Regions from separate parts of the Apilactobacillus apisilvae genome, predicted to be linked through region 2. Evidence: predicted binding sites of a transcription regulator. Region 2 holds the regulator's gene; each other region holds the start of a gene.

Region 1 (10,720 bases), 440 kb from region 2:
CAGGTGTGTATATGCCATTAGGTTCCTTGCCTAAAGCTGGTCAAAAAATTATTGAATTTATTCCAGCAGCATATAATTCATCTTTATACCGTAATCTTTTGATGAAGGATCAATTAAATGATAGCTTCAGTGGTTTACCATCAAAGGTATTATCAAGTTTTAAAGATACAATGGGATTAAAAGTGAATGGTGTTACGACACAATTAGGCAATGTTTTTGCCTTATGTATCTTCATTTTAGTTTTAATTATTTTATTTTTATTAATATCACAATTTAAAAATAATCGTTCTTAATTTTATTATGTTAAGGTTATAAGTAAAGAGGGGGGACACTTTATGAATATTGATTTTCACCAAGATGAAACATTAGCAGAAAATGATATTAAAGTCTTGGTCAGTGCAAATAAATTATCTCCCCAAGTCATCAATCTTTTAAATCAACTTAATGAATTAAATGATTCAATTAATGAAAATAAAGTTTTACCGGTTTCAACTGATGATCGAGTAGTGATGTTACCTTTTGATAACATTATTGGGATTGAAGTTTATGGCAATGAATTAACTATTTACTCGATTGAACAAGAATACACTACTAATGGTAAGTTGAAATCAGTTTTGAATAACTTAAAACCATATCATTTCATTCAAATTAGTCGTTCAGCGATTATTAATTTAGACCATTTAAAATCTATGGAAACCGCATTTTCAGGAAGTATGACTGCTTTCTTAACCAATGATTTAAAGCTAAATGTTAGTCGGAAATATTTACCAGAATTAAAACGCAGTTTGAAGATGTGAGGTGTTCAAGATGAAAATTGTGAAAAGACTTGTTCGAGAATTTATAGTTGGAATGTTGTTTGGATCGTTGATTTATATGTTAACTGATTTTTATGAGGGGGATTTAAAATATAGAATCATATATCTTTCTATTTGTGGTCTAATTGGGTTATTAACAGAGTTAATTAATTCTGATAAATTAAAGGTTACTTATGCCATCATTTTACATTTTATTGGTACTTTTACTTTGGTATCTTTATTAAATATAGTAACTGGCCAATTGGACACGTTTAGAATGCCTTATTTGGCTCAATATATCACTGCTTTTTTGATTATATATGTAATTATTTGGCTAATGGTTCTTAGTACATTTAAAAATACAACTTCAAAAATTAACAATGCAATTAAGAAAAGAAATAAACACTAAATGAAAAATAACTTATTATGATATTATTGTCATAATAAGTTATTTTTGTAAGGAGTGATTTATAAATGCATGATTCAAATTTTTGGTCATTTGATAAATTATTCAACCGAATTTGTATCTTTATTTTATTATTTTTAATGATTATAGCAGGATTTCAATATATTCCAATTGCTTTTTTAGCTCATACTAATAGCCTAAGTTCAGTGATTATATTATCAGTAGTCTTTTTTCTATTGTATTTTGCAATGATTTGGGTATCTCGTTATTGTTATACTAAGCATAGTATTAATAATTTAAAACAAAAAATCACTTTAAGTAATGTAAAATTAGTTGTGATTTGTTATATTTTATCGCAGCTTCTTGAAGAGATTTTATTTTTTTTAAGTAAGTTATTGTATCATCAATCGACGAGCGGTAATCAACAAAATTTGGAAAATATGGTTTCTACTAATCATGCAACGGCTATTCTAATGCTTTTTGGAATTGTTATATTAAGTCCGATTTTAGAAGAATTAGTTTTTCGCGGCTATTTTATGGATGCTTTATTTCCCACACGTTTTAAATGGTTACCCATTATTTTAAGTGGTTTAATTTTTGGCCTGGCTCATACAACTAATTTTAATGTTTTCTTTATTTTAATTTATAGTCAAATTGGGATGTTTTTAGCTTATGTTTATAAAAAAACTAACAATTTAAAAGTATCAATCGCCTTACATATGCTCAACAATATAATATCGGCAATTTTAATGCTTAAACTATTATTTTAGGAAGTGACTAGATGTTAGTTAAAAAAATTAGTTCAAAATGGCAATGGACGATGATTCCATTGTTATTGATTTTAGAAACACTATTAGATGGTCTTATATTACCATTGATATATGCTGGCGGTTATCGATTATTAACACATGCAAGTTTAGTTGAGAATCACTATATGTTATATCTCAATATCTATAAAATTTTATCTATTTTTGTGATCTTAATACTGAACTACTTGTTGTTCAGACAGACTTTTTATTTAAAACCTTCGAAAGAAGAAGCTGGTTGGAAAATATTTATATTCTGTTGTTTATTAATTATCTTAATAACTTGTACTTCTAAACATTATTGGACTGCTTTAGATGTTGGTATTATTGCGGCAATTCCTGAAGAGCTAATGTTTCGCGGTGTTATTATGGGCTGGGTACTAGAAAAAATTACGAAATTTAAGCAAACCTATGTCAATGTATCAATTGCTTTAACGGTTGCCGCTATTATTTTTGGCTGTTTCCATTATATTAATTTAGCTCAACAATCATTTGGTTTTACAACGCTACAAGTTCTAAATGCTATCGGAGTTGGGATGATTCTAGGGGCTATTTATATTAAGTCTGGTAGTCTTTTGATTCCAATGGCAACCCATTTTATTTATGACTTTGTAGTTACACTTGCCAAAGGGATGCCAGAAAGTAATTATACAGCCGTTGGTGGTAAAGAAATTATTTTTGAATTTATAATTTTAGCAATTTACGCTGCGATTGCAATATCACTTGTTTGTTTCCATTTTGAAAATAATTTACTATTGCAGAAAATTGAAAATAAATCACAAAAAGTCGACTAAATTTTTAGCCGACTTTTTTCTATCGATCAATATTTGTCATATCACGTGCAACTACCCATTTGTTAAATTCTTCTTCTGTAACACCACTAGCTAATGCTGCTACTTTTAAAGTTGTGCTATTTTTTTTCGCTTTTTGGGCAATCTTAGCACTGCGCTCATAACCAATATGTGGACTTAATGCAGTGACCAGCATTAATGAATTCTTTAATAGTTCATTCATCCGATCTTGATTAATAGTCATCCCATTTACTAGTTTGTCAGTGAATGATTCAACTGATTCACGTAATAAATTAGCACTTTCTAAAAATTTAGTAATGATTAATGGTTTATAAACATTCATTTCAAAATTTCCCTGACTGTTAGCAAAATTAATGGTTGTGTCATTGCCCATTACTTCAGCACCGACCATGGTTAAAGCTTCAATCTGAGTAGGGTTAACTTTTCCTGGCATAATTGAAGAACCTGGTTCATTACTTGGAATATTTAATTCGTCATAGCCAGCACGAGGACCGGATGCCAAGAAACGAATGTCGTTACCGACTTTAATTAAATCAGTCGCTAAGGTTTTTAAAATTCCATGAACCATTGTAATACCAGTATGGTTAGCTAATCCTTGGAACTTATTAGGTGCAACTTTAAATTGTTCGTTTAATTGTTTACTGATTTGTTTAACCATATCTGAGTCAAAATGATTAGGCGTATTTAATCCAGTCCCCACAGCAGTTCCACCAATTGGTAATTCTAATAATGTTTTTTTATTTTCTTCTAAGAAGTCAATATCATGTTGGATTGCTGACTTCCAGCCACTTATTTCTTGGCCAAAAGTAATGGGGGTGGCATCCTGCAAATGAGTTCGCCCAATCTTAACAACAGTTTTGTATGCAATTTCTTTTTCGTTTAATTTTTGGACCAATGTTTTTAATGTTGGTAATAACTGATTAATTGCATCATTTGCTGCAATCATCATGGCAGTTGGGAAAGTATCATTTGAACTTTGTGACTTATTAACATCATCATTTGGATGAATTTTAACAGCTGAATTTAATTCTTCTGCTAGATGTGAAATTACTTCATTCACATTCATATTAGTTTGAGTTCCACTACCAGTTTGATAAACATGAAGGGGAAATTCATTACGATAATTTCCATTCAAAATTGTATCAATTGTGTTTACGATTGAATTAGCTTTATCCTGATCAAGATTGCCATCTTTTGAATTTACCACCGCGGCGGCTTTTTTTATTTGCAAAAGAGCATGAATAATTGGCATCGGCATGAGTTTACCAAATTTAAAATTATTTCGACTACGTTGAGTTTGAGGCCCAAAGAGTGCATCTTTGGGAACTTTTACTTCACCTAAAGAGTCTTTTTCAATTCGATAATCCATTTAATCAAGTCCTTTTATATAAGATAATTTCATTATATTATGATATATTGCTAAATACTATTAAAACTTAATCTGAAGTCTGATAACATTATGGTATATCTTTAAACTATGAGGGTGAAAAATTGAAAATACATTTACATAATTTTTTATTAGGATTTATTCCAATAATATTATTTTTAGTTATTCTAGCAGCGTGGCAGGTTAGTTTTATTGTCTGCTTAATTGTAACCGTTATTTTATTGGCTTTGACGTATTTTTTATTAAAATCTGCACGGAATAAGCAATTGAATTTTTACGATAGTGAAAAAATGTTCTATCGTTCTCATAAGATTTTATGTATTGCGATTAACTTTGCATTCTACTTGTTACTTATTTATTTGTTGATTAGAGTCTTTAATGTTGTAAATCCTTTAATTTATTTGTTTATTGTTTTATCATTTACCAACTTTACTTACTCATTAGAAGAAAAATAGGAGCTTATTATGAAAATTAATTGGAAATCATTTATAAACGGAATCATTTTAGTTTTACCAGCATTTTTGATTGCTGGAATTGTTGAAGTGTTTATTGGTTGGTTACTTAGTTTAATAGCAATTATTGCTTATTTTGTGGCACTATATTTTTATTGCAAAAATCATCCATATAGTAAAATTGCGCAAATGTTTTACTATGGATTTGGAATGCGACCTAATGCATATGCCAGAACTCATCCAACAGCTTCTTTATTAATCTTAGTTGGACTGTTATTTGTTATGAACATATTATTTAGTGTTCTTCATCTGGGAAGTTTAGTGTTTACTTTATGTTATGTAGTTATTTTGGAATTATTTTATTCATTGGAGAGTAAGTAGGGGTGTTTAATGAAAATTGACTGGAAAACTTTTTCGTACTTTATTTTTTTGATGGTAGTTCCACTAAGTATATTTATTATTTTATATTATAGCTTTTTAAGTATGTATAGTTCTTTGTGGTTACTAGCTATTGTTATTATCTATGAAATTATTATGAATTATGCAACTAAGGGAAGTATTAAATTTGACAAATTCAATCAATATTTTTTTAAAAATATTAATGCTATTGGAAGTCGTAATTGGAAAATTAAATTAATTTACTATATTCCATTAATATTATTATCAACTTCTTTGTTTATTTATTTTCTAAATATTAATCTAAGTGTATCTTTTTACATTATGGTTTTTGTTACAATATGTATTATATTCTCACTATATAGATTCTTTTTGCAATGTACCAAATTCAATTTTGAAGATTAAAATATTCAATTTAAAATTTAATCAAATTTTTCTAAAGCTAAATTAGAGCCCGTCTTATCTAGTCCAGAAGGCTCTAATTTTATTTTGATTGGATTGCAAAAATATTTCTACATGGTAGTATATATAGTGTTGTTTTTTGAGAGAACACTATGTATTAACACAATATATAGATGAATCCTAGGTATGTTCTCCTCAAAATTCTTAACCGAATTTGAAAATATTGAGGAGAAATTATACATTGTCTAATTATTTTAAATTTTTAGCCCATCAACTAAAGGGATGGCCAAAACAAAACTACTACTTATTTTTCTTTAGTTTAGGTTGCCAAGTGATGACATTGGTAAATGCACCAATTACATGGCTTTCAATCTTAACTTTTATTGGAACTACTTTAGGAGTTCTATGTGTGCTTGCAATAAATGCAGCTAAATCTGTAAATGGTATTTTAGGTATTTTATCCGGAATTTGTTTTATTATTGTTGGATTTACTGCAAAGAATTATTTAAGTATTGGTGAACAGATTGCTTACATATTGACACTTGATATTCCAGTATTATTAAGTAAGAACTGGAATGTTAACATGGTTTCTAAGATTCGTAAGTTTACCGCTAAAAGCTGGTTTATCTCAATTGCATTTACAGCTGTTGTTTTCGTAGTTTCTGGATTTGCCATTCAAACATTAACCGATGATGGTCGTCCATTCTATGATGCATTTAGTTTTGCGGTTTGTTTAACTGCTGGAATCATTTGCTTCATGCGTTACAACAATCAATACTTCTGGTGGTTAGCATCAGGACTTGCTCAATTAGTATTATGGTTCATTACTTACAAAGAAGGATCAGCTACTTTGGCAATGTTTGTTAATAGTGCTGTTTATGTTGCTAATGACGTCTTAGCTTTCACCGTTTCTCCTTGGTTTAATGAAAAGGAAAAACAACGTTTGATGAAAGAAGAAAAAGCTTACGCTGATAAATTTGAAGTTGATTAATATTTAATATCGAAAAGTTGGATTTTTAATCCAGCTTTTTTATTTTTTAATTAGCGATTATGTTAATATTATTGATAGATAATTTAGAGGGATGGATAAAGTATGAAAATTAAACGATTAGTCGTTAGTTCTTTATTTTTAGCATTACTCCTAACAGGTTGTGGTTCTAAAAAAGAAGAAAACCAAAGTACAGTAAAAGACAACAATATTAATATTGAAAGCAAGAATGATAACACAGTTGATCAGAAACTAGATCAGCTAGAATACAAATCTGGCGATCAATCTTATATTGAAATTAATAATAATAAATCCAATTTAAAAACAACTGATTGGAAATATAATCATGTTGTTTATGCTGATTTAGACAATTTGAATCGGACTTCTACTGGTAACATTGCTTACTTAGAACATCGTAATTTAGCTAGTGGTAGCCTAAGAAGCTCACAAACTGTTCAACCAACAGCTTGGCATCAAAAATTTGTTGATGGTTCAGCTATAATTAATCGTGGCCATGAAATTGCCTATAGTATTTCTGGAGGCATTAGTTTAGATGGTAGTTACAAACCTGGTTTAAAATCTGGTGACCAGAACAACATTAAGAATTTATTTACGCAAAGTGCCTTTAGTAATCAAAAAGTACAAACTATTTACGAAACTAAAGTTCGAGATGCTTTAAAAGAGGGGAAGAAAGTTATTTATAAAGTTACCCCAATTTTTAAAGGAAATAATTTAATGGCGAGTGGAGTTCACATGCAAGCACTTTCTACTGATGAAACTTTGAACTTCAATATTTATTTATATAATGTTCAACCAGGAGTTAAATTTGATTACGCTACAGGTAGATCTAAAATTGATAAAAGTATGACGGTTCCAACACCTCAAGGTGCACCTAACTTTAGTAATAACAACCGTTCTTATAAGAATAATCATCATTATGCCCGTAACTATGGTAGTTATAATACGCATAATTACCATCGTAGTTATCATCATTACAATCGATAAAACACAAAAAGCCGATTCTTTCGAATCGACTTTTTATTTTTCAATATTGGTTTCAATTAAAATCTCTAATCTCGAATCATCTAAAGTAAAATCATCATTTTTATCAAAAGTTTGTTCAAAACCGGCATCTTTAATACCCCAAACTTTAGTTTTTTCAATATTATCTTTAGTTACTGTATCGTTGAAATAATCCTTCGCTACCGCTAACATAAATACTTTAATTGTTTCAGTATCATATGAAACATTAGTTTTATAATCATCAAAAATAGTTTCTTGATAATCAAAATCATCAGATGTTCTTAACTGTTCATCTTTGATTTCTAATGGACTTTTACCTGTTAGTAATAGATAAGCAATTGTTCCGGTATCATTATTAACTAGTTTGTAAAAATTAAATGATAATTCTGGTGGGACGTTAATTCCACAAACATCATAGATTTCAGCACCTTGATTAATTAAGGTATAATTTTCATCGATAAATAATGATAGATTATTTTTTACTTCAAATAATGGTAGGTTTGCTGGTAAAAACTCTTCAAAGGGAGCTTGCTTAAAGCCATGATTAGAATTAAAGTCACGAATTTTATTTAATTTTTTAACAGTCTGATCAGTTGGAAATAGCTGAACACTATCATTGTATTTATTTTCAATTTTATCAAAACTCATTTTAACAAAGGTTCCAATTGGACTGGTTAACATTGTGTGGGATAAAGCTTGTCCAATGATAAAGTCAGTTGCAAAAATAGGTAGATCTTTTTCATCTTGATTATTAATTTCTTCTAAAGCTTTTTTAGTTGAATTATATAATTTATCATTTTCATCAATATTATCAATGACCTTATTCAAATATAAATTAGCTTCGTAGATGTTACCATTATTAAATAGGATTTTTCCTAGATAGTAGTTGGCTTCAACATCATCTGGTGCGTAAATTAATGATTGTTTAAATAAATGGACACCAGTTGGATCAAGTTGAGTACCATATTTAGTAAATAGCATCCCTAATTTAGTTAAAATTTCATTACGATCAGGAATATCTCCATTTATTTCTTCATTTGTTTTTAAGTTAGCAGGGTAAATTGCAATTGCATTACTATAAAATTCAATTGCTTGTTTTTGATTGTCATTGTCATAATTTTGATTGCCAAAGTTAATAAATTGGGTAATTTGTTGGGTTTTGGCCTTCCCCAATTTGATAGCTTCCATCTGTAACAACTCCTGATGTAAATTATATATCTTATGATATAACGATTTAAATTATAAAAAAAGGATAAATTAATTTTGCAAATTGTAGACGTTGTTCCTGATATTGCCAAGAATTAATGAAATACTTGAAATGACTCCACATACATAAGGGAACTTAGTTTCTGGATTTAATATCCATAAAATCATAATCATTATAATTGATGTAATTGATAAAATTGCATCAAACTTGGTATTTTGAATGAAGAAAGCTGCTACAATTTGAATAATTAATAATATAACAGTAATTACACCTATAATATCATAAATAACAAAGTTAAGAGGTAACTGACTAATTGGCTCGATAGGAATAATATCAAGCCCAATAATGGTTCCAGCTAATAATCCTAAAATAACACTAATTGTTCTAAAAATAATTGAAATATATTTATACATATTTTATGCCTTCTTTAATTAAATCCTTAACTCAAAAATAGTCTAAAAAAGGATTTTTTTCAAATTTTTAGTTAAATATTTCTTTACTATTATATTACAATCAATTAATATGCTCTTATAAAGAGTTTATAGGGGGGAGATTTACGAAGTATTTTAAAAGAATATTTTATCTATTAATTCCTATTTTTTCATTAATTTTATTAATGGGTAAATTAAATGCAAATGCTGAATCGACCAATCCAACACCTAATTCGGAGTATGTGATTGAAGATTATGCTAATATTTTATCTGATAATACTAAACAAATTATTCTAAATCAGGATAAAAAATATCAACAAACGGAAACGAAACCACAAATTGTTGTAATGACGGTAAAGTCAACTGGAGATTTATCTATTGCAGATTATGCTGATAAACTTTTGGAAAATGATCGCTGGAAATTTGGTAAAAAAGGCCTGGATAATGGAACTTTAATTTTATTTGCCCAAAATGGGGGTAAAAATAATGTTAGAATTAGTACAGGTTATGGAGTTGAAGGAATCTTACCTGATGGTAAAACTAATCAAATTCTACAAAATAATAAGTCTTTATTGAAGTCTAGCAATTCTTCAGAAGTTGACAATGGACTTCAACAGACTTTTCAAGATGTTGCTTCAATTGTCAGTAAAGAATACGCTAACAAATCAGTAAAAGACGCCAAGGCAACCATGCAAGCTAACCAACGTAAAAAGTATACTACTTGGGTATTATTATTTATTTTATTAGGAATAGTTGGTGTAATTATCTACTATCTGAAGAAGAATAATAATGATGACAATAACCATCATAATCATTACGGTGGTGGCTCTGGAGGCGGCGATAATGGTTTCTGGACTGGTGCATTAATCGGTAGTTTACTAGGATCTGGTGGTTCTAGGTCTAGCGGTAGTGATTTTGGTAGCTTTGGTGGTGGCGACTCTGGTGGCTTTAGTGATTCCGGAGGCGGCGGAGACTTCGGTGGTGGAGGATCCGATATTTAATAATTTGTAAAGAATAAGGAGAATATAAAAAATGATTGAAAACAAACCATTTTATAAACGTGGCTGGTTTATTACACTAGTCGTAGTTGGTGTTGTACTAATTGGAATGATTGGTGGTTTTATTAAATCTTCCAATAGCATGTCAACCAGTGAACAAGGCGTAGAGGAACAATTGGCACAAGTTCAAACCGTTTTACAACGTCGTGCTGACTTAATTCCTAACTTAATGAATGCTGTAAAGGGCCAACAAAAACAAGAAAAACAAGTTTATGGTGACATTAGTAAGGCTAGAACTGAATACTATAATTCAAAATCTAAGTATAACAATGCTAACAATAGTTCTGACAAAGTTAATGCTTTAAGTGGGCAAGATCGTGCTTTAAATGTCATGGTTGGTTCAATTCGTGAAGCATATCCAAAATTAGAATCTAATAGTAATATGCAAACTTTGATGGTACAACTAGAAGGGAGTGAAAACCGCATTAGTGTGGAACGTAATCGTTATAATAAGACTGCTCGTGAATATAACAATAAACTAGTTAAATTCCCTGGTTCATTAGTTGCAAGTATTACTAACCACAAGAAGGCTAATTACTTCCAAGCTGATGAAAGTGC
Region 2 (10,720 bases):
CTTCACCTTCTGCTTCAACATAGTCTAATCCAAGATCATCCATAGCACCTTTAAGCATAGATTGAGATTTATTCCACATTTCGTCATCATCAAAATATTTTTCAGTGTTTTTAGGATCACGATAACTTAATCTAAAGTGATAGTTACTAATATCAAAATCTTTGTATACTTCAGTCATTAAATGAAGAACCTTTTTAAATTCATCTTGAATTTGTTCAACACCTAAGAAGGTATGACCATCATTTAATGTCATTTCACGAACACGTTGTAGTCCAGATAAAGCTCCAGATTTTTCGTATCTATGCATCATACCTAATTCAGCAATACGAATTGGTAATTCACGATATGAACGAATATGGTGTTTGTAAATTTGAATATGACTTGGACAGTTCATGGGACGTAATTCAAGTTCTTCACCTTCACCCATATCCATTGGGGGGAACATATCATCACGATAATGATCCCAGTGACCAGATGTCTTGTAAGCATTTAAATTCATAAGAACAGGCGTAATAACATGTTCATAACCATTTGCTAGTTCCTTATCAACAATATATCTTTCAACAACACGACGAACAGTTGCACCATTAGGCATCCAGTATGCTAAACCAGCACCAACTTTAGGATCAACAAAGAATAAATCTAATTTATTACCAATAACACGATGATCACGTTCTTTAGCTTCTTGACGTCTGTTTAAATCATCTTCCAAGTTGGCTTTTTTATAAAAAGCAGTTGCAAAAATTCTTTGTAACATTGGGTTTGATGATTTACCTTCCCAATAAGCACCGGCAACTGATAGTAACTTAAAGGCTTTTAGTGGTTTAGCAGAAGACATAACAGCGCCTTCGCCTAATCCTAAATAATCGCCAATTTGATAAAAGACTACTTTGTTATCTTTAGCTAACTTATTAACTAATTTGGCTTGGTATGGATCACCATCAACTTGTTTTAATGCATCTTCTAGACTTAGAACTTTACGTTCAATTTTAACGTTATCTTTAACCATTTTGTTCATACGTTCTTCAAGTTGTGGTAATTCATCAGCACTAACTTGAGTTTCACGTTTATCAGTATCAACAAAAAAACCATCATCGTTAGTATTACTTTCACCAAATTGAATGTTAGTAAATTGATCTGCTAAAGCTGCTTTTAATAATTGAGCTGCAGTTTGACGTAATACCTTCAAACCATCATCACTATCTTTAGTAACAATTTCAATTTTTCCACCTGATTGTAATGGTAAATCAACGTCTACCATTTCACCATCAATCTTACCAGCTACAGCTTTTTTAGCTAAACTAATAGAAATTGATTTAGCAATATCTTCAGTAGTTACACCTTCATCAAAATCTTTTACATTTCCATCTGGGAATTCAAAAGAAAGGCTAGCCATAAATATCTCTCCTCTTTAAATTTTTAAACGGGAAGTTAAAAACAAAAAAGCCCCTAGCACTACACAAAAAGTGTAATACTAGGGACGTAATTTACGTGGTTCCACCCGAATTCTATCCATAAATTAAAATTATGGACCTCATAAATAGTAAGTAACGGAAACTACCCGTTCTAAAATTATCCTTTAGAAATTTAAGAAGTGGTAACTTAAAGTGATTAAATAAGAAAACTTCCAGTAAATGTTTTCTTTCCCTGTAATAGATCAAGATAAGTCATATCTTCTAATTAACTACTATTATCATCATTTAAAGTTAAATTGTCAAGTTAAAATTATTGAGGGCGACGATTATATCCAGTCATTTGAACTTCTTTTGATAAAAAGTGTATTCTTTGCATAATTCTTTGTGCTTTTAAAGGTTCTTCATCACCCTTATTATTAAACTTCAAGTGATTATTTTCAAATTGATCCATCGAATAATTAGAAGTGAAGAAAGTAGGTAATTCATTTTGCATTCGATATTCTAAAATAACACTAAAAATATCATCCCTAATCCAAGAAGACATATCATCAGCACCAATATCATCTAATATTAACAAAGGTGTCATTTTAATTTTACCAACTTTTTTAGAAACTGTATTATTTTGAATTGAACCTTTGATATTAGTAACAAAACTAGGAAAATGCAATAGCATTACTTCATGACCATTTTTGACTAACTCATTAGCCATAGCTGCCATTAAAAATGTTTTGCCAACACCAAATTCACCATACAGATATATACCCTGATGGTAAGATTTAGGATTCTCTTCATAATCACTAATAAATTGTAAACAATTATCATAAGCATTTGCTCTAATTTGATTGTTATCATTATAAAAAGAATCAAAATTAATTTTACGTAAAGCGTCAGGTAAAGCAACTAAATGCATTTTTTTTAACATTTTATTAGCCCTTATCGATTCAATTTTTTCTTTAGTTGGAACATATGCAACGTTGATTGCATTTTTGCTTAGTTCTAATTTTGGCTGATATCCAGGAATAGTTGATTCTTCACCAGAATTAACCTTATTACGTTCTCTAACAAATTCATATAGCTTAGAAATTGATTTAATAATCGTAGAATGATCTAATTCATCATTATGACTACTTAAAAATCTTTTAACCTCTTTATCTTGAAAAACTTCATTAGCTAATGATTTAAATCGTTCACCAAATTTTTTATTAATCATTAAGTTAGATAATTCGTCACTTAAATTTTCCATTATCTTCCCTCTTTTCTCCAGCTTCTAATTTTTTTCAGTTTATCATCTAATTCTTTTCTTCTAGAATTGCTTAAATTATTATCGATAGATACATTTTTTTTAGTAGAATTACTTTTTTTAGCCCAATCAGGTAATTCTTCCTTAATTGGTTTTCGATAATTACGTTTTCGTTCACGTTTTTTTTCATCATTACTTTTTTTACGATTGCGAATTTCAGTGATTGCGTCTTCAGCAGTGCGAACGCCCTTCTGTGACCAATTATCAGCAATCGTTGTAAATAAGTTTCTACTTAGTCCAGATTTTTTTTGATCAATAATAATATGATAAGTAATCATATTAATTACTTCAGGTTTTAGTACAGAAACTTCAATCACATCACGAATTGTCCTAACTTCATTATCGTGAACAAAACCATCCACTTGAACCTTGAGTCCTTGCAAAAAATCAATCGGTGAATATTCTTGAGCCATCTCAACAATTTGTTTTTCAGAATTATCTAACTTTTGTGTATCTTCTGGAATATATGTTTTACGATTGTCTTCTTGAACACTGTTTTGATTATTAAATTGTCGATCAGCTAATATTTTTAATTTTTTAGGATCAAAAACATTGTTGTTAACATTAGTTGATCTTTCAATTAAACGCGCCATATTTGTTTCATCAATCCCATATAAAAGATGCTCAGAATTAATTAATTCATGATTTTTTTTAACATCGTTCAAGTTAACAAAAGAACTCTCTAAAATAGATAATATCAAACTAAAATCAAAATCGTCATCTATATTTGGTTTATTTGATCCTTTATCTTCATAATCATTAATCATTTCTTTAGTTTGATTGATAACATCAGGTGTCTTAGATAACTCGCTCCCCTTAATATTAAATACTTGAAGGAAGTTTTTAGATATGTCATCAAACCCGTCTAAAGATAAAGTATCATTAACTAAAGAATTTGATAAATCTGTATATCGATTTTCTCCAACAATTTGTAAAAGTGTAACACTTAATAAATCATCTTTAAAAAATTCAGTTGGATTTAAAGGATTAACCAAGCGATAAACATACTTATTATCTTTAATGTATGTCTTAATTAACCCTGATCCTTCTAATTTTAGTCTAGCTTCATAAAATGCTTTAATATCTATATTTAAATATGCTAGTAATTCAAAATTAGCATGCATTGAAAAATCGGTATCATGTTCATACATTCTCCAAAAACAATTGATCAACGCATATGCATTAATCCCAATTATTGGTTGATATAACATGTCTAATGATTCTCTTTCAATGTCAGAAATATTATAATAGCTAGAAAAAATTTGAAAATTATCTTGTGGATTCAGCTTAGAGCAATTCTCCATCATTATTTACCATCATTCTTTTGATGATCTTTATCAATAACCTCTTTTAGTTCATTATAAAAGACCGTCATATCTTTGAATTGACGATAAACACTTGCAAATCTAATATAAGCAATTTCATCAACATTAACAAGCTCTTTCATTACATACTCACCAATAGATTGACTAGGAATTTCATTTTCTCCCATTGATCTAATTTTACTTTCAACATTATCTACAATTTCTTTCATTGAATCCATAGAAACTGGTCTTTTTTCCGCAGATCTAATAATTCCACGTAATATTTTTTCTCTATTAAATTCTTCACGATTACCATTATTCTTAACTACCAATAATGGTGTTTGTTCAATTCTTTCAAAAGTAGTATAGCGATAACCACACTTTTCACACTCTCTACGGCGACGAATAACTTGGCCATTTTCAGTAGGACGGCTATCGACCACTCTAGATGAATTTTTATGGCAATGAGGACATTGCATTAACTGTCACCTCAATTAATTTCTTTAGATATTTTATTGAATAATTTTACCACTTGCGAACGTGTTTGCATAATAGAACCATTACTATCAACCAGATTATCAGCTAGTCTTTCCTTAAATTCTAATGGCCACTGATTGGCAATTCTTTTAGTAGCATCAGCAATACTCAAACCATTGCGTGCAATTAACCTTAGTAATTGATTATTTGCAGTACAAGTAACTACAACAATTTTATCACACATATAAGAATATCCGCTTTCAAATAAAGTTGGTGCATCAAGAACTATAGTTTTTTCAGTAGATTTGTTAATTCTATCATTTACAGAAAATCTAATATATGGATCCATAATTCTCATTAAGGATGTCAAATTACTTTTATTACTGAAAACAATTTTAGATAACGACTTACGATTTAAGCTACCATCATCATTCAAGATATGGTTACCGAAATATTTAACAATATCATTAAGACAATTAGTTCCTTTTTGCTGTAATTCATAAGTTATTTTATCAGCATCAATAATTTCATAACCATTTTCAGACAAGCATTCTGAAACATTAGATTTACCAGTTGCAATTCCACCAGTAAGGCCAATAATTTTAGTCATTATTTGACACTTGTTTCTGACATTTAGGACAAAAAGTGGTTCCTCTTTGAGCTACTCTAATTTTTTCAAAACTAGTACCACATCTTTCACAAGGTTTACCAGCTTTGCCGTATACGTGCAGTTGATTTTGAAATTGACCAGCTTCACCGAAAGCATTTGAATAAGAATGAACAGTTGTTCCATGTCCTTTAATGGCCATCTTTATTTCTTCAATAATATTACTTCTTAAATCCATAATTTGATTATCTGGAATAGTATTAGTTATTGTTTCTGGATGAATTTTACTTAACCATAAAACTTCATCACAATATATATTACCTAGACCAGCAATATTGCTTTGATTAAGCAAAAATGGTTTAATTTTCCCTCTAGCTTTATTCATAATTGATTTCATATAACCAAAAGTTAAGTCTTCTTTAGTTGGTTCAGGACCAATTGTTCCTAATCCTGATAATGTATGTTCATCACCATTTTTAATCAAATACATCCTACCAAATTTACGGCTATCTTTGTATCTAAGTTCTCTACCTCCATCTAAGTGAAAAATAACATGGGTATGTTTGGTAGGTTCAGTACCTTCTGGTTCAACATCATACTTACCTTCCATTCTCAAATGAGATACCAATGTCATTCCATTTGAAAAACGAAACAATAAATATTTCCCTCTACGATCTATTTTTTCAATTTTTTGATTAGTTAAAGTAACTTTTAATTTTTCTGGACTAACATTAATCATTTTAGGATATAAAACATCAATACTATTAATATGAGAACCTTTGACTAGTTGAGTAAGTCCTTGTCTAACAGTTTCAACTTCAGGTAATTCTGGCATTTCAAAAACCTCACTTTTTATTTAATATTATACCAATTTTTTCCATAATGACTTTTAACTTTTAGTGGAACTTTTAGTTTCAGAGCAGAATCCATAACTTTAGGTACAAGCTTTTCTAATATTTTAATTTCATCATTAGGTGCTTCAAATATTAATTCATCATGAACCTGTAATAACATTTTAGCCTTTAAATTATTATCTTTTAAAGCTTTTTGCATTTTAATCATTGCTATTTTAATAATATCAGCCGCACTACCTTGAATAGGAGAATTCATAGCAGTTCTTGCTGCAAAAGAACGTTGATGAAAGTTTCTAGAGTTAATTTCAGGTAAATATCTACGACGATGCAAAATAGTTTCAACGTAACCGTTATTCTTCGCTTTTCCAACAATATCATCCATATAGTTTTTAACATCAGGATATTCGGCAAAATATTTTTCGATAAACTGTTTAGCATCCTTACGGCTTATTCCAGTATTGTTAGCTAAACCAAAATCAGAAATTCCATAAACAATTCCAAAATTAACAGCCTTAGCTTGTCTTCTTAGCTCAGGTGTAACATCACTATTATCTTTCAAGTCAAAAATTCTTCTAGCAGTAGATGCATGAATATCATCATTATTAATAAATTCATCTTGCATGTTTTTATCATTTGAAATTGAGGCTAAAACTCTTAATTCAATTTGTGAATAATCAGATGAAAAGATTTGCCAATCTTTATGGCTTGGCACAAAAGCTTGTCTAATTTTACGGCCTTCTTCAGTTCTAATTGGAATATTTTGAAGATTAGGTTCAACAGAAGACAAACGACCCGTTTGTGTAAGTGTTTGCAGATATCTAGTATGCACCTTATGATCATCATGAATATCTTTAGACAAACCAACTATATAAGTTGATAAAATTTTAGATAATTGACGATAGTCCAGTACTTCTTGAACTATGGGATAATTTGATGCTAATTTTTCTAAAACATCAACTGCTGTTGAATACCCCGTTTTGGTCTTTTTTAAAACTGGTAAGTGCATCTTTTCAAATAAAATTTCTCCCAGTTGTTTAGGAGAAGCAATGTTAAATTTCACACCAGCTTCATTATAAATAAGTTGTTCTATTTCACTGATTCGTTCAGTTAATTTACTACTCATTTGATCGAGAATATCTTTATCAACAAAGATTCCATCAATTTCCATTTTAGCTAAAACAAAAGCTAATGGAAGTTCAAGATTTTTATACAAATCAATTTGTTGGTTATCGTTTAGCTCATCTAATAATTTTTGTTTGAGGGACTGAATTGCCATAAGCTTTCTTGAGAAATGTGAATATAAAACATCATCTTCAGGAATTCTGCGCTTAGCACCCTTACCATAAACATCTTCATCAGATTGAATTTCAAAGTAGTCATGTTCGTTGGCTACTCGACCTAAATCATTGCTATTATCGTTAGTATTTAGTAAATATGAGGATAATAATAAATCAAAACCGACATTTTTTAGTGTAATGCCAAGACGATTTAATCCAACATAAGTTCTTTTAGTATCAAAAACATTTTTTACAATATTATTATTTTCTAAAATATTTTTTAGTTGAGGTAATTTTAAAAGATTGATGTCCTTGGAAACATAATTATCATTATCAATTTTTAAAGCAAATCCAATGAAGTTGTCACTATGATAATTTTCACCGTCAATACCTAAATAAAAAGTAACCTCATCATTATTGTTCTTTAAATCTATTAAATTATCTTTAGTTAATTCAGTATAATTAATGGATTTCATATCCTTGGTTTCATCAAAATCCATTTGACTAAGAAATTTTTTAAAATTCATTTCACGATAAAATTTAACTAACGCTTCTAGATTATCACCTAAATAATTTAAATTGGTTAATTCAATATCTATCGGTGCATCACGATGAATTCTAGCTAATTTTTTATCTAAAAAAGCTTCTTGTTTGTCTTCAATCAAATGTTCTTTAAGCTTTTTACCACTGACTTCATCCAAATTATCATAAAGATTTTCGACACTATTAAATTTTTTAATTAATTTTAAAGATGTCTTGTCGCCCACACCTTTTACGCCGGGATAATTATCAGAACTATCACCTTTGAGTGCTTTCCAATCAATAATTTGTTGTGGTGTAATTCCCATTGTTTCTTTAACATAATCAGTATCATAATGAGTTACACCTGAAACACCACGATTAGAGATAGAAACAGTCGTTTTTTCTGAACATAACTGAGTTAAATCATTATCTCCTGTAACAACTGTTGTTTGAAAGCCGTTATTATCTGCTTCCTTAGAAATGGTTCCAATAATATCATCAGCTTCATAGTTATCAAGCTCATAAGTTTTAATTCCACGGGCTTTTAAAAGCTCTTTTACATATTTAAATTGTTCGATTAATTCTTCTGGAGTTTTATGTCTTCCTGCTTTATAACCATCATACATATTAGTTCTAAAAGTCGTTTTACCAGCATCAAATGCAACTAAGGCATGTGTGGGATTGGTTTTTTTTAGCATAATATCTAACATATTATTAAATCCATAGATAGCACTCGTATGAACACCCTTATTATTAGTAAAGCGTTCTACTTGATTGATTAAAGCATAAAAAGCTTTATAAACAATACTATTACCATCTATCAATAGTAATCTCTTTTCAGCCATAAAATTCTCCTTTTAACTGTAAAATATTTTATAATTAAATTTTAACACTTATCAATATTAATTATATCTAAAATAAAAAAGATGATGTTGTAATAACATCATCTTTTTTAATAATTAATCTCTATCATTACCACCAAAAATGCTTAATAGTTGTAAGAACAGATTAATAAAATCTAAATATAATGCCATAGCTCCATTAATAGCTAAGCCATTTTCTGAAACTTCAGAACCATGTTCATTATACAATTCTTTAATTTTTTGACTATCATATGCAATTAATATGGTAAAGATTATTACAGCTATAACTGAAATAACAAAACTGAAGAATGGAACTCTTAGAAAAGCATTAATAATACTTACAATAATTAACGCAATCAATGCCCCGGTTGCTTGAGTACCAATTTTATCTAGGCTTCTCTTAGTTGTAATACCAATAAAAGACATAACCGCAAAATCCACAGTAGCAGTTAAAAATGCTTGAGTAATAACCGTTGCACTATATGCTAGGAATATATAAGAATATAATCCACCAGTTAAAGCCGAAAATGCAATAAACATTATAAAACCTAGCGTAGAATTGTTCATTGCAACTTTAGAAGTAGCATAAGCTAAAACTAGCCATATAACAATTCCTACTATACTAGGAACTAAGGCCAAAGTAGTGTGGTAAACAGATCCTACCAAGTAAGAAACAATTCCAGAAATAAGAACGGATAGTGCCATCCATCCATATGTCTTGGTTAAAAATTTATTCATACCAAATGAATTGTTTACTAAACGACGATTAGTTTGATCATAATCATTCATCATTAATCCCCCTTTATATAAAACATAATAATTTAGTATATTTTACCAAATAAAGAAGTATGAATACAAGTTTTTAGTTCACATTATTAATTACATCATTTAGCAATTCTTCGTAAATTTTTTCATATTTTTGAATATCACCAGCACCCATAAAAATGACAACTGCATCGTGATAATCCAATAATGGAGACATATTTTCAGCTTTAATTAATCCACCATTTTTAGTAATCTTAGCTTCTAAATCAGCACTAGAAACTTTACCCGCTTTTTCACGAGGTGAACTATAGATTTTAGTAATATAAACATCGTCTGCTTTATTTAGACTTTCAGCAAATTCATCTAAATAAGCAATAGTTCGACTAAAAGTATGGGGCTGAAAAACAGCAATAATTTTTTTACTTGGATATTCTTGTCTTGCAGCATCTAAAGTAGCATTAATTTCTGATGGATGATGAGCATAATCATCAATAATGGTCATATCACCCACTTTTCTTTGAGCAAAACGACGTTTAACTCCACTAAATGTTTCCAATTCTTGTTGTACTTCATCTAGATTATCATGTTCAAAGTATGAAACTGCGATAACAGCAAGTGAATTCAATACATTATGTTCACCGTATAAGTGAATTTGGAATTTACCCAAATTTTTACCACGATATTCTACGTCAAATGATGAACCAGAAGTACTACGAGTAATGTTAGTAGCTCTAAAATCATCATCTTCATTAGTACCGTAATAATAAATGGGTACATTAGCAGTTAAATCTCTAAGGTTTTTATCGTCACCCCAAGCAAAAATACCTTTTTTAGTTTGATTTACGAATGTTTGAAATGCACTTTTTACATCTTCAATACCAGTATAATAATCCGGATGATCAAAATCGATATTAGTCATAATCGCATAATCAGGTTTAGTTGCTAAGAAATGTCTTCTATATTCATCAGCTTCATAAGCAAAGAATCTAGCATTAGGAACTCCCTTACCAGTACCGTCACCAATTAAAAAGTCAGTTGGAGCAATTCCTGATAAAACATGTGATAAAAGACCAGTTGTACTGGTTTTACCGTGAGCTCCACAAACGCCAATACTTGTATGTCCTTGAATCATTTTACCTAAGAATTCATGATAACGATAAACCTCTAATCCCATTTCACGTGCTTTTTTAATTTCAGGATGATCATCGTTAAATGAATTTCCAGCAATAACAATTAGACCCTCATGGATATTATTTTCATCAAAAGGCAATACCTTGATTCCGGCTTGTTCTAGACCTCTTTGTGTAAAAGTATACTTTTCAATATCAGAACCTTG
Region 3 (10,720 bases), 250 kb from region 2:
AAGCGTTACTCTTAAGTAATAACGTTTATATGAGAGACGTACAACAATATGTTGTACGTCTTTTTTATTTATAACTTGTTAAGTTAATTATAAATTGAGATAATAATATTAATAATATTATTATGGGGGAAGTATTTTTGAAAACTTTATTTCGAAAATGTGCTAATTGGATTAATGAGCACATGACAATAGTTAAAATACTATTTGTTATATTTGTTTTATTCGTTGTCATTGATGTTGGTATTCATGAAACAGCTGAAATCAGTGGAGCTAAAATGGCAAAAAGCTTTTCAACACAAACCCCAATGTCATTATTCATAATGATGGTATTGGGATTTGTGTCAGTTTTACCAATGCTAATATATGATTTCACAATAGTTGGTTTTTTACCTGGTAAATTTAAAAAATCATATGTTGCTAAAACTGGTTGGATTACTAATACATTAACCAATATTGCCGGATTTGGTGGAGTTTTGGGAGCTAGCTTAAGAGCTAATTTTTATAGTAAAAATGCTACTAAAAAGCAAATTTTGTATGCTATATCTAAAATTGTTATTTTCCTTTTAGCTGGTCTATCATCTTATTGTTGGATTGCTTTAATAATGATGTTTTTATTTGGATTTGGTACCAATAGCTTTGACTGGTGGTGGTGGATAGTATTAATTTTAGGTGGATTATATTTTCCACTTTTACTATTAATTACCAGAAAAACTAATTTGGATTATTTTAAAGATTTAAATATAAAAGTTGAAATGAAATTAATTATTGGCTCGCTATTGGAGTGGTTAGGTTGTTCGGCATTCTTTATTATTATAGGTTTATTTATGCATCAACCAATCAATTTATTTGCAGTTTTTCCAGTGTTTATTGTTGCTAATGTTGTGGGAGTAGCTTCATTAATTCCCGGTGGTCTTGGTAGTTTTGATAGTACAATGATGGCCGGACTATTATTTTTAGGTGTTTCTCCTAGTAGTGCAGCTGTCTGGTTATTATTATATCGGGCGTTTTATTATATTTTTCCAGTTGCTTTAGGGATTGTCTTTTTTGTTATTGATTTGTTACAAAGATTAAATAACTTTTTAGATGATATTCCCAAAGTCATTTTTCAAAGATTAGCACATGTATTTATTACAATTTTTATGTATTTTTCTGGAATTATGATGTTATTAGTTGCAGTTATTCCTAATTTAGTTTTAGTCAATAAATTTTATTTATCTTTAGAACCATATACATTTTATTTCTTGGATCAATTAACAACAATTATTGTTTCTTTCTTATTAATTGGTTTTGCTAGAGGTTTTGGTTCAAAAGTTAAAAAAGCTTTTTGGCCAACAACTTTTTTACTTACTATCGCAATTGGTAATACTCTTTGGAAAGAAGATTTTCCTATCAATATGGTGATATTATCGTTGATATTGATTGTTGCATTATGGTTAAGCTATGGTGTGTTATATCGCGAAAAATTCACTTATTCTTGGGGACATGTTCTGATTGATTTCGTACTGTTTGGTATGACTTTCATAGTTTATGCTCTAATTGGCTTACTGACTAATTTTAAATTTACAAAGATGCCTTTTCATTTAGCTAATTCTTATCTTTTCCCATCACCCCAAGTTTGGTTTGCTGGATTTTTAGGATTGATATTAGCATGTTTAATCTTAATTTTGACCTATCGATATCTTTCATATACTAAAGCTAGTTGGATAGACCAATCATTCGATTCTGATCGAGTATCGAATGTTATCACTGCGTTTGGTGGTAATGAAGTAAGTCACTTAGCTTATGTTAGAGATAAAGATATTTATTTCTATCAAGAAAATGATAAAGATCAGTTATTCTTTATGTATAAACGCCGTGCTAATAAAATTATTATAATGGGTGAGCCAATCGGTAACATGAATAAGTTGGGTGCGGCAGTTGATCAATTTATCAATGATAGCGACAATTTAGGTTATTCATTAGTCTTTTATGAAATTGGTGAGGAACTTACAATGTTACTTCATGAAAAAGGTTTTAGTTTTACTAAAGCTGGTGAAGAGGGACATGTTGTATTAAGTGAATTTTCCATTTCAGGTAAAAAGCATCGTGGTGAACGAGCTTTAATGAATAAATTTGATCGTGAAGAATATAAATTTGAAATTATTCAGCCACCATTCTCAAATGAATTTATTAGTGAATTAAAATATGTTTCTGATCAATGGCTAAAAGGAAACCCAGAAAAGGGATTTTCATTGGGGTATTTTGATCGTTATTATTTAAGTCAAGCTCCTATTGCGGTTATGAAAGATAAAAATAACAAGATTGTTGCGTTTGCTAATATTATGCCGACTGGTGATCATGAAATGACATCTATTGATTTAATGAGATCAAGCAATAATGCACCATCTGGAATTATGGATGGACTTTTTATTAATTTATTTGATCACGTAAAAAAACAAGGATATAAATCGTTTAATTTGGGAATGGCTCCGTTATCTAATGTTGGTGAATCTAGATATAGTTTTATTGATGAAAAAATATCGAATTTAATTTATCAGTATGGAACTGCCTTTTATAGTTTCCAAGGATTACGTTCATACAAGGAAAAGTATGTTCAAGAATGGGCACCTAAATATGTTTCATATCGTCGGGGTAATTCATTAGTATTTACAATGTTACAATTATTGATGTTAGTTAATGAACACATTGATAAAAATAAACATCAAAGTATCATAAAAAAATATTTTAAATAAACAAAAATGGTCCTCGCTTAAAATAGCGAGGACCATTTTTATTAATGCTTAGGATACCAGATTTTATAATCGTCAGCTTTCATTGCTTCGACTTTACCAAGACGATAACCATTACCAACTTGTGAGAAAAAATCATGATTTGCTGTAGAAGTGGAAATACCATTCATAACGATTGGATCAACATCTTCACTAGTATCTGGGAATAATGGATCTTGACCTAAATTCATAAGTGCCTTATTAGCGTTATAACGAATGAATGCCAAAACATCATCAGTCCAACCAACTTGATCATATAATAAATGAGTGTATTTTTCTTCATTTTCATATAAATCGTATAAGAAATTATACATCCAATCCTTTAAATCTTGTTGTTCATTTGTACCTAGTTTGTTAAAACCAATTTGGAATTTGTATCCAATATAAGTACCATGAACTGATTCATCACGAAGGATTAATTTAATAATTTCAGCGACATTAGGTAATTTGTTATGACCTAGATACCATAGTGGAGTGTAAAATCCAGAATAAAATAGGAAAGTTTCTAAGAAAACACTAGATATTTTTTTCTTTAAAGGATTACCATCATCATGGTATAAGTTATAAATTTTTTTAGCTTTATTTTGTAAAAATTCTTCTGAATCACTCCAGTCAAAAATTTCATTAATTTCTTCGGGAGTATTTAATGTTGAAAAAATTGAAGAATAACTTTTAGCATGGACAGATTCCATAAATTGAATATTATTTAACACAGCATTTTCATGGGGAGTAATAATATCTTTTCTTAATGCAGCCATACCATCTTGTGATTGTAAAGTATCTAATAAAGTTAAACCACCAAATACATGACCCACTAACCATTTATGATTATCATCCAAAGTTCGCCAATCGGCTAAATCGTTTGATAAGGGGACACGGGTATCTAGCCAAAATTGTTCAGTTAGCTTTTCCCAAGTAGCTTTATCAATTTGATCACTAATCGAGTTCCAATTGATTGCTTTGTAATTATCCATTTATACTAACTCCTTACTATATTAAATTGAACAACTTTCACATTCATTAACACCGACTTCTTGATTGTCGTCAGTGTATGTTCTTACATAATACAATGATTTAATTCCCATTGCATGTGCATAATTTCTTAAAATATTTAAATCGCGAGTCGTCATCTTATCAGTACGGCCATCTTTCCATTCGTAAAGGCCTTCTGGAATTGTTGAACGCATAAATAGGGTTAGACTCATACTTTGATCTACATGTTTTTGGGCAGCTGCATAGGTATCAATTACCTTACGCATATCAATATCGTATGCTGATTTGTAATATTTTAAGGTATCATTTGATAAATATGGAGCAGGATAATAAATTTTACCAGTTTTAGATTCATATCTTTCTTCAATTTTACTGATAATAGGGTGAAGACTAGCCGTTGAATCATTAATATATGAAATAGAACCATTAGGAGCAACTGCTAATCTATTTTGGTGGTAAAGTCCATCTTTCATAACAGATTCTTTTAATTTTTCCCAGTCTGTTTCGTTAGGAATAAAAATATCTTTGAAGACTTCTTTAATTTTATCAGATTTTGGACCCCAGTTATCACTAGTATATTTATCAAAATAAGAACCATCTGCATATTTACTTTTATCAAAATTATAGAATGTTTCATTTCTTTCTTTGGCAATCTTATTTGAAGTTACTAAAGTCCAATAATTTAGAAGCATAAAGTAAACACCTGTGAACTCGATTGCTTCGTCTGATCCATATTCAATATGATTTTTTGCTAAGAAACTATGAAGCCCCATTCCACCTAGACCAATACTATGTGATAATTCATTTCCTCGTTGAATTGATGGTACGACATCAATATCAGAGTGATCAGTAACGAAAGTTAAAGCTCTAACCATTGAATCAACTGATTTACCAAAGTTAGGACTATCCATTAAATTAACAATGTTAGTTGATCCTAAATTACATGAAACATCTGCACCTTGGTCAATATAATCTTGTTTATTATCAACTGTTGATGGTTGTTGAACTTGCATAATTTCAGAACATAGATTACTCATGACAATTTTACCGTCAATTGGATTTTCACGATTAGCAGTATCAATGTTAATAATGTATGGATAACCAGATTCTTGTTGTAACTTACTAATATCAGTTTCTAAATCACGTGCTTCAATTTTAGTTTTCTTAATTTCATCGTTGTTTACCATATTGTCATATTCTTTTGTGATATCAACATATGAGAAAGGTTCTCCATAAACACGTTCGACATCATATGGGCTAAATAGATACATTTCTTCATCATTTTTAGCTAATTCATAAAATTTATCAGGGACAGTAATTCCTAATGATAATGTTTTTACACGAATTTTTTCATCAGCATTTTCTTTTTTCGCAGATAAGAATGAAATAATGTCTGGATGGAAAACACTTAGATAAACAGCGCCAGCACCTTGCCTTTGGCCTAACTGATTAGAGTATGAAAAACTATCTTCTAGCAACTTCATAACTGGAACAACACCAGATGCAGCTCCCTCAATATGTTTAATTGGGTCACCAGCAGCACGTAAGTTAGATAAATTAATTCCAACACCACCACCAATTCTGGATAATTGAAGGGCAGAATTAATTGTACGGCCAATTGTATTCATATTATCAGTAGGCTGAATTAAGAAACATGAAACAAATTCTCCACGACGTTTTCTACCAGCATTTAAAAATGAAGGAGTGGCTGGTTGATATCTTTGATGAACAATTTCATTTGCTAAGTCTAAAGCTAAATCTTCGTTACCGTTGGCAAATAAAAGAGCATTCATTGCAACACGATCAATGAATTGTTCGAGATAATATTCACCGTCATCTGTTTTTAAAGAATATTGGGCATAAAATTTATATGCAGCCATAAAAGATTTGAATTTAAAATTTTGGTTATTTAAATATTCGTATAATTTTTCAATAAACTTAAAGTTGTATTTATTAACAAATTCTTTTTCTATATACTTATTATCAATTAAATAATTAAAACGTTCTTCTAATGAAGAAAATTGTTTTAGATTGGGCTTAACATTTTCTTCAATAAAAGCATCCAATGCGTCTTTATCTTTATTTAATTGGATTTTCCCATCTTTAGGAATGTTAATTTCATTATTTAAATCGTAATAAGTAACATCTTTTAGGTCCTTTAATGACATTGAAAACCACTCTTTCATAATTTTTGAATTAAATTTGTTTATTAGATAAAAGATGGCGAGACCGTTAGCGGTTTCGCCAAAAACTAAATTTTATAATATAATGTAATAGTTATCAACTATGCTAATTGATTTAATTTATCTGGTCTAAAACCAGAAATAGCTTCCATGCCTTCAGCTTCTACAACTGGTAGTGACATAAAACCTTTTTCTTTAAGGTAATCAATGTATTCTGGTTCTTCATTAATATTTCTTTCAGTGAATTCAATATTATGTTCGCCTAAGAAACGCTTTGTCATTTTACATTGCATGCAGTTATTTTTTGAATATACAGTAATTTTTTCCATGATATAATGATCCTTTCTTAATTAAAAGCTTGATTTTTTTCCGTCTCTCGGATTAATTTATATATAAATTCTACACCAGAAAATAAAAAAATCAAACATAAAAACACCATATTTAGTATTGAAAAATGCTAAACATACTAAGTATAGTGCTTTACAGATTTTTGAAAAATTTAATAATTATTTTTTTAGAATTGAGTGATATAAAAAATGAACGAATACTATTATACACCTAACCCAGATGTTGTCCATGAGCTTCATACTTGGAATTATGAATTGTTAGGTAATGATTTAACTTTCACTACTGATAATGGCGTTTTTTCAAAACGAACTGTTGATTATGGTTCATCTGTTTTAGTAAAAAATATTAATTTTGATAAAATTCCTTCCGGAAACATTTTAGATTTGGGATGTGGTTATGGGCCAATGGCCATTGCATTAGCTAAAAAATATCCTAATCGTAATTTTGAAATGGTTGATGTTAACAACCTAGCTTTATCTTTAGCAAAGAAAAATTCTGAACAAAATGATGTTAAAAATGTAAAAATTCATAATTCAAATATTTATGAAAATGTTCAAGATAAATTTGCAGCAATTTTAACTAATCCACCAGTTAGAGCAGGTAAAAAAGTCGTTGATGGAATGATATCAGGAGCTATTAATCATTTGTTACCTAATGGAACACTTACGGTTGTATTGCAAAAAAAGCAAGGAGCACCTTCAGCTAAAAAATTAATGAAATCGTTATTTGGTAACTGCGAAATTATTCGTAAAGATAAAGGTTATTATATTTTAGAAAGTGTTTTCAGAGGATAATTTATGGAAGTTAAATACATGGAATCTGCATTATGGGAAGCTCAAAAAGCTAGTTTAATTGATGAAGTACCAATTGGTGCTGTAATTGTTAAAGATAATAAAATTATTGCTCGTGGACATAATTTAAGAGAACACAGTAATGACGCATTAGATCATGCTGAGGTTGTTGCAATTGATGAGGCTTGTCGTTATTTAAATAGCTGGCGATTAGAAGATTGTGATTTATATGTAACCATTGAACCTTGCTTGATGTGCGCTGGTGCAATTATTAATTCAAGGATTAAAAATGTATATTATGGGGCTCCAGATTATAAAGCCGGAGTTGCCGAAAGTTTATACCACATTTTTGATGATGAAAGATTTAATCATCATGTTAATTGTGAAAAGGGAATCTTAGCAGAACGAGCTAGTTTGGAAATGAAGACATTTTTTAAACGTGCAAGAAAACGTAAAAAAATATTAAAAAAGATTCATAATGAGCTTGATAAATAATAGTAAATAAGTTATTATTATTTATGTCGAAAGACCTTGAAGCAAAGTTGTGTTTACGAACCGTGTCAGATCCGAGAGGAAGCAGCACTAAGTATTCTACGCTTGTGCTTCTTGTTTTTTATGTAATTAAACTCTTAGTCAATTGATGGCTAGGAGCTTTTTTTTGCTTAAATTTTATATAATAATAATTTACTACGACAATAGCATAATTAATAAATAGCATATATAATATAATTAATAATTATCATTGAAAGGGAGTTTTCTATGAGCTATCAAGCTTTATATCGTGTTTGGCGTCCACAGAGATTTGACGATGTAATTGGTCAAGATGTCATTACCACTACTTTAAAAAATGCAATTATCACCAATCAACTGAGTCATGCTTATTTATTTGCAGGACCTCGTGGGACTGGGAAAACTTCCGCTGCAAAAATTTTGGCTAAAGCAATTAATTGTCCAAATAAAAAAGATGGTGAGCCATGCAATCAATGTGAAATTTGTAAAAGTATTACTAATGGGACTCTAAATGATGTCATTGAAATTGATGCTGCTTCTAATAATGGAGTTGAAGAAATTCGTGAGGTTCGTGATAAAGCAAAATATGCTCCCACAGAAGCTACCTACAAAGTTTATATTATTGATGAAGTTCATATGTTATCGACAGGAGCGTTTAATGCTTTGTTAAAAACTCTGGAAGAACCACCAGAACATGTTATTTTTATTTTAGCTACAACTGAACCACAAAAGATTCCTGCTACGATTATTTCGCGAGTACAACGTTTTGATTTTAGAAGGATTACTTCTCAAGATATTCTCCAAAGAATGGAATTTATTTTAGATCAAAAAGATATGAGCTATGACGATAAAGCATTAAAGGTGATTGCCAAATCTGCTGAAGGTGGGATGCGTGATGCATTAAGCATATTAGATCAAGTCTTATCATTTGGGGCTGATAATGTTACCTATGAAAATGCATTGCAAGTAACCGGTAGTGTCACTAAATCTTTTATGAATAAATATCTTCATTGCGTAGTTAATCATGATGTTAAATCTGCTTTATTAAACGCTCAGTCTATTTTAAAAGAAGGAAAAGATGCTGGCCGCTTTATTGAAGACTTAATCAACTATTGCCAAGATATTTTATTATATCAACAATCTCCTGATATGGTGGAAAAGGCTGAACTAGGCCTTATCGATGATGATTTTAAGCATCTGGCAAACGGAATTGATGCTAAAATTATTTATATGATGATAACTCAGTTAAATGATATTCAATCTCAAATGCGTTATACAATGCATCCTGATGTTTATTTAGATGTTTTAACGGTTAAATTATCTAATAATCATATGGAATCATCAAACGATGAATCTACTAATGATGATGAAAAAAATCAATTAAAATCACAAATATTAGAGTTAAATAATAAGGTTACTTCACTAGAAGCACAAATTAATGAAATGACCTCTAAAGAAAATAAAAGCCCTATTCAGATGGATAACCAGAACGTTTCTAAAAAAGAAAACAATAAAGTTAAAAGTAAATCATCTGAAAATAAGGTTAATTTAACTAAAATATATCCAGTGTTAGACAATGCCACTCGTGATAATTTGACTAATTTGCAAAATATTTGGGATGAATTATTACAATCCCTGGATGTTACTAAAAGGGCAATGATGCATGTTTCTAAGCCTGTTGCTGCCAGTGGTGAGGGAGTAATTGTCTCTTTTGAGTATCCATTTTTATTTCAAAAGGCTAATTCTAATACTGAATTAAGCGATTCACTTGAAAATGGTTTAGATCGTATTTTAGGTTATGTACCTAAAGTGGTTTTTGTACCTAGTGATCAATGGCCTTCAATTAGAAAAGATTACCTTATGAATCGGAAAAATAATCAAAATGAATCTGATCATGTTGATGAAAATTTAGGGAATTCTTCTATTGAAAAAAATGCAGAAAACCATGATAATAATGTTGAGAACAATTCAGATGATGAATCTGCAATTGTTAAAAAGGCCACAGATATGTTTGGCGCTGATATTATTGATGTAAAAAATGATTAAGGAGCGATGATATTATGATGAATGGTATGAATATGGGTAAAATGATGAAACAAGTTAAACAAATGCAAAAAGATATGGGTGCAGAACAAGAACAAATTAACAGTAAAGAATTTACTGGGAAAGCACCCGAAGATATGGTTAAAGTTGTTTTTTCTGGTGATCGTAAGATGAAAGATATGCAAATTAAACCAGAAGCTGTTGACCCAGATGACCCAGACATGATGTCTGATTTAGTTATTAGTGCAGTTAATGATGCTTTATCTCAAATCGATAAAGAAACCCAAGATTCATTAGGTAAATATACTAAGGGAATTCCTGGAATGTAATTTTATAAAGAAGGTAAATTATGCAATATCCGGAACCAGTTGCTAAATTGATTGATAGTTTTATGCGCCTTCCTGGAATCGGTCATAAAACAGCAATTAGATTAGCTTATTTTGTAGTAGATATGAACAATGATGATGTTGCTAAATTTTCATCAGCTTTAAAAGAAACTAAGGATAAGCTAAGATATTGTTCAATTTGTGGGAATCTAACAGAAGAAAATCCATGTATTATATGTAAAGATAAAACACGTGATCAGAATATTGTTTTAGTTGTTGAACAGCCAAAAGATATTATGGTTATGGAAAACATGAAAAGTTATCACGGCTTGTATCATGTTTTAGGTGGAGTTCTTTCACCAATTGAAGGAACTGGGCCTGAGGATTTAAATATAAAATCTTTAATTAAAAGATTACAAACTAATTCAAATATTAAAGAAATAATTATTGCAACCAATGCCACTCCTGAAGGAGAAGCAACAGCTATGTATCTATCTAGATTGATTAAGCCAGCTGGGATTAAAGTCACTAGATTAGCACATGGACTATCAGTAGGTAGTGATATTGAATATGCTGATGAAATGACTCTCTCTAGGGCTGTATCTGGTCGAACTGAAATATAGAGGTGTCAGATTATGTTAGGTTTTAGAAAAAACATCAAAAATGTAGGCTCACAATATGATGAATTTCTTTTGTCTTCAATTGATCGTGCAAAAGCACAGTGGGATCAGGCCAAAGAAACCGAATCTGCAATTTCT

The links. Region 2 encodes NrdR, which represses ribonucleotide reductase genes. Its sites were predicted from a motif close to ACACNATATATNGTGT; they were not measured.
Region 1: pnuC (nicotinamide riboside transporter PnuC) is a predicted target of NrdR. The motif match lies at 5,616-5,631, and genes of this name have one in related genera.
Region 3: MOO46_RS00125 (redoxin NrdH) is a predicted target of NrdR. The motif match lies at 6,377-6,392, and genes of this name have one in related genera.

What each region holds. Positions count from the first base shown of each region.
Region 1 is NZ_CP093362.1:1,288,860-1,299,579, forward strand. Features, by position in the region: gene MOO46_RS06585 (ABC transporter permease) at 1-293, shown strand, start outside; gene MOO46_RS06590 (LytTR family DNA-binding domain-containing protein) at 336-797, shown strand; gene MOO46_RS06595 (DUF3021 family protein) at 808-1,203, shown strand; gene MOO46_RS06600 (CPBP family intramembrane glutamic endopeptidase) at 1,269-1,970, shown strand; gene MOO46_RS06605 (CPBP family intramembrane glutamic endopeptidase) at 1,982-2,800, shown strand; gene MOO46_RS06610 (class II fumarate hydratase) at 2,820-4,187, opposite strand; gene MOO46_RS06615 (hypothetical protein) at 4,670-5,038, shown strand; gene MOO46_RS06620 (hypothetical protein) at 5,048-5,458, shown strand; gene pnuC (nicotinamide riboside transporter PnuC) at 5,697-6,446, shown strand; gene MOO46_RS06630 (DNA/RNA non-specific endonuclease) at 6,549-7,448, shown strand; gene MOO46_RS06635 (tetratricopeptide repeat protein) at 7,482-8,654, opposite strand; gene MOO46_RS06640 (hypothetical protein) at 8,724-9,086, opposite strand; gene MOO46_RS06645 (TPM domain-containing protein) at 9,290-10,105, shown strand; gene MOO46_RS06650 (LemA family protein) at 10,137-10,720, shown strand, end outside.
Region 2 is NZ_CP093362.1:263,569-274,288, reverse strand. Features, by position in the region: gene thrS (threonine--tRNA ligase) at 1-1,396, opposite strand, end outside; gene dnaI (primosomal protein DnaI) at 1,726-2,658, opposite strand; gene MOO46_RS01375 (replication initiation and membrane attachment family protein) at 2,658-4,022, opposite strand; gene nrdR (transcriptional regulator NrdR) at 4,022-4,498, opposite strand; gene coaE (dephospho-CoA kinase) at 4,510-5,106, opposite strand; gene mutM (bifunctional DNA-formamidopyrimidine glycosylase/DNA-(apurinic or apyrimidinic site) lyase) at 5,099-5,938, opposite strand; gene polA (DNA polymerase I) at 5,956-8,601, opposite strand; gene MOO46_RS01350 (Bax inhibitor-1/YccA family protein) at 8,716-9,408, opposite strand; gene murC (UDP-N-acetylmuramate--L-alanine ligase) at 9,482-10,720, opposite strand, start outside.
Region 3 is NZ_CP093362.1:17,586-28,305, forward strand. Features, by position in the region: gene rplL (50S ribosomal protein L7/L12) at 1-19, shown strand, start outside; gene mprF (bifunctional lysylphosphatidylglycerol flippase/synthetase MprF) at 138-2,732, shown strand; gene nrdF (class 1b ribonucleoside-diphosphate reductase subunit beta) at 2,774-3,742, opposite strand; gene nrdE (class 1b ribonucleoside-diphosphate reductase subunit alpha) at 3,764-5,929, opposite strand; gene MOO46_RS00125 (redoxin NrdH) at 6,046-6,273, opposite strand; gene MOO46_RS00130 (class I SAM-dependent methyltransferase) at 6,481-7,086, shown strand; gene tadA (tRNA adenosine(34) deaminase TadA) at 7,090-7,578, shown strand; RNA gene ffs (signal recognition particle sRNA small type) at 7,607-7,702, shown strand; gene dnaX (DNA polymerase III subunit gamma/tau) at 7,843-9,639, shown strand; gene MOO46_RS00150 (YbaB/EbfC family nucleoid-associated protein) at 9,654-9,965, shown strand; gene recR (recombination mediator RecR) at 9,986-10,585, shown strand; gene MOO46_RS00160 (YaaL family protein) at 10,598-10,720, shown strand, end outside.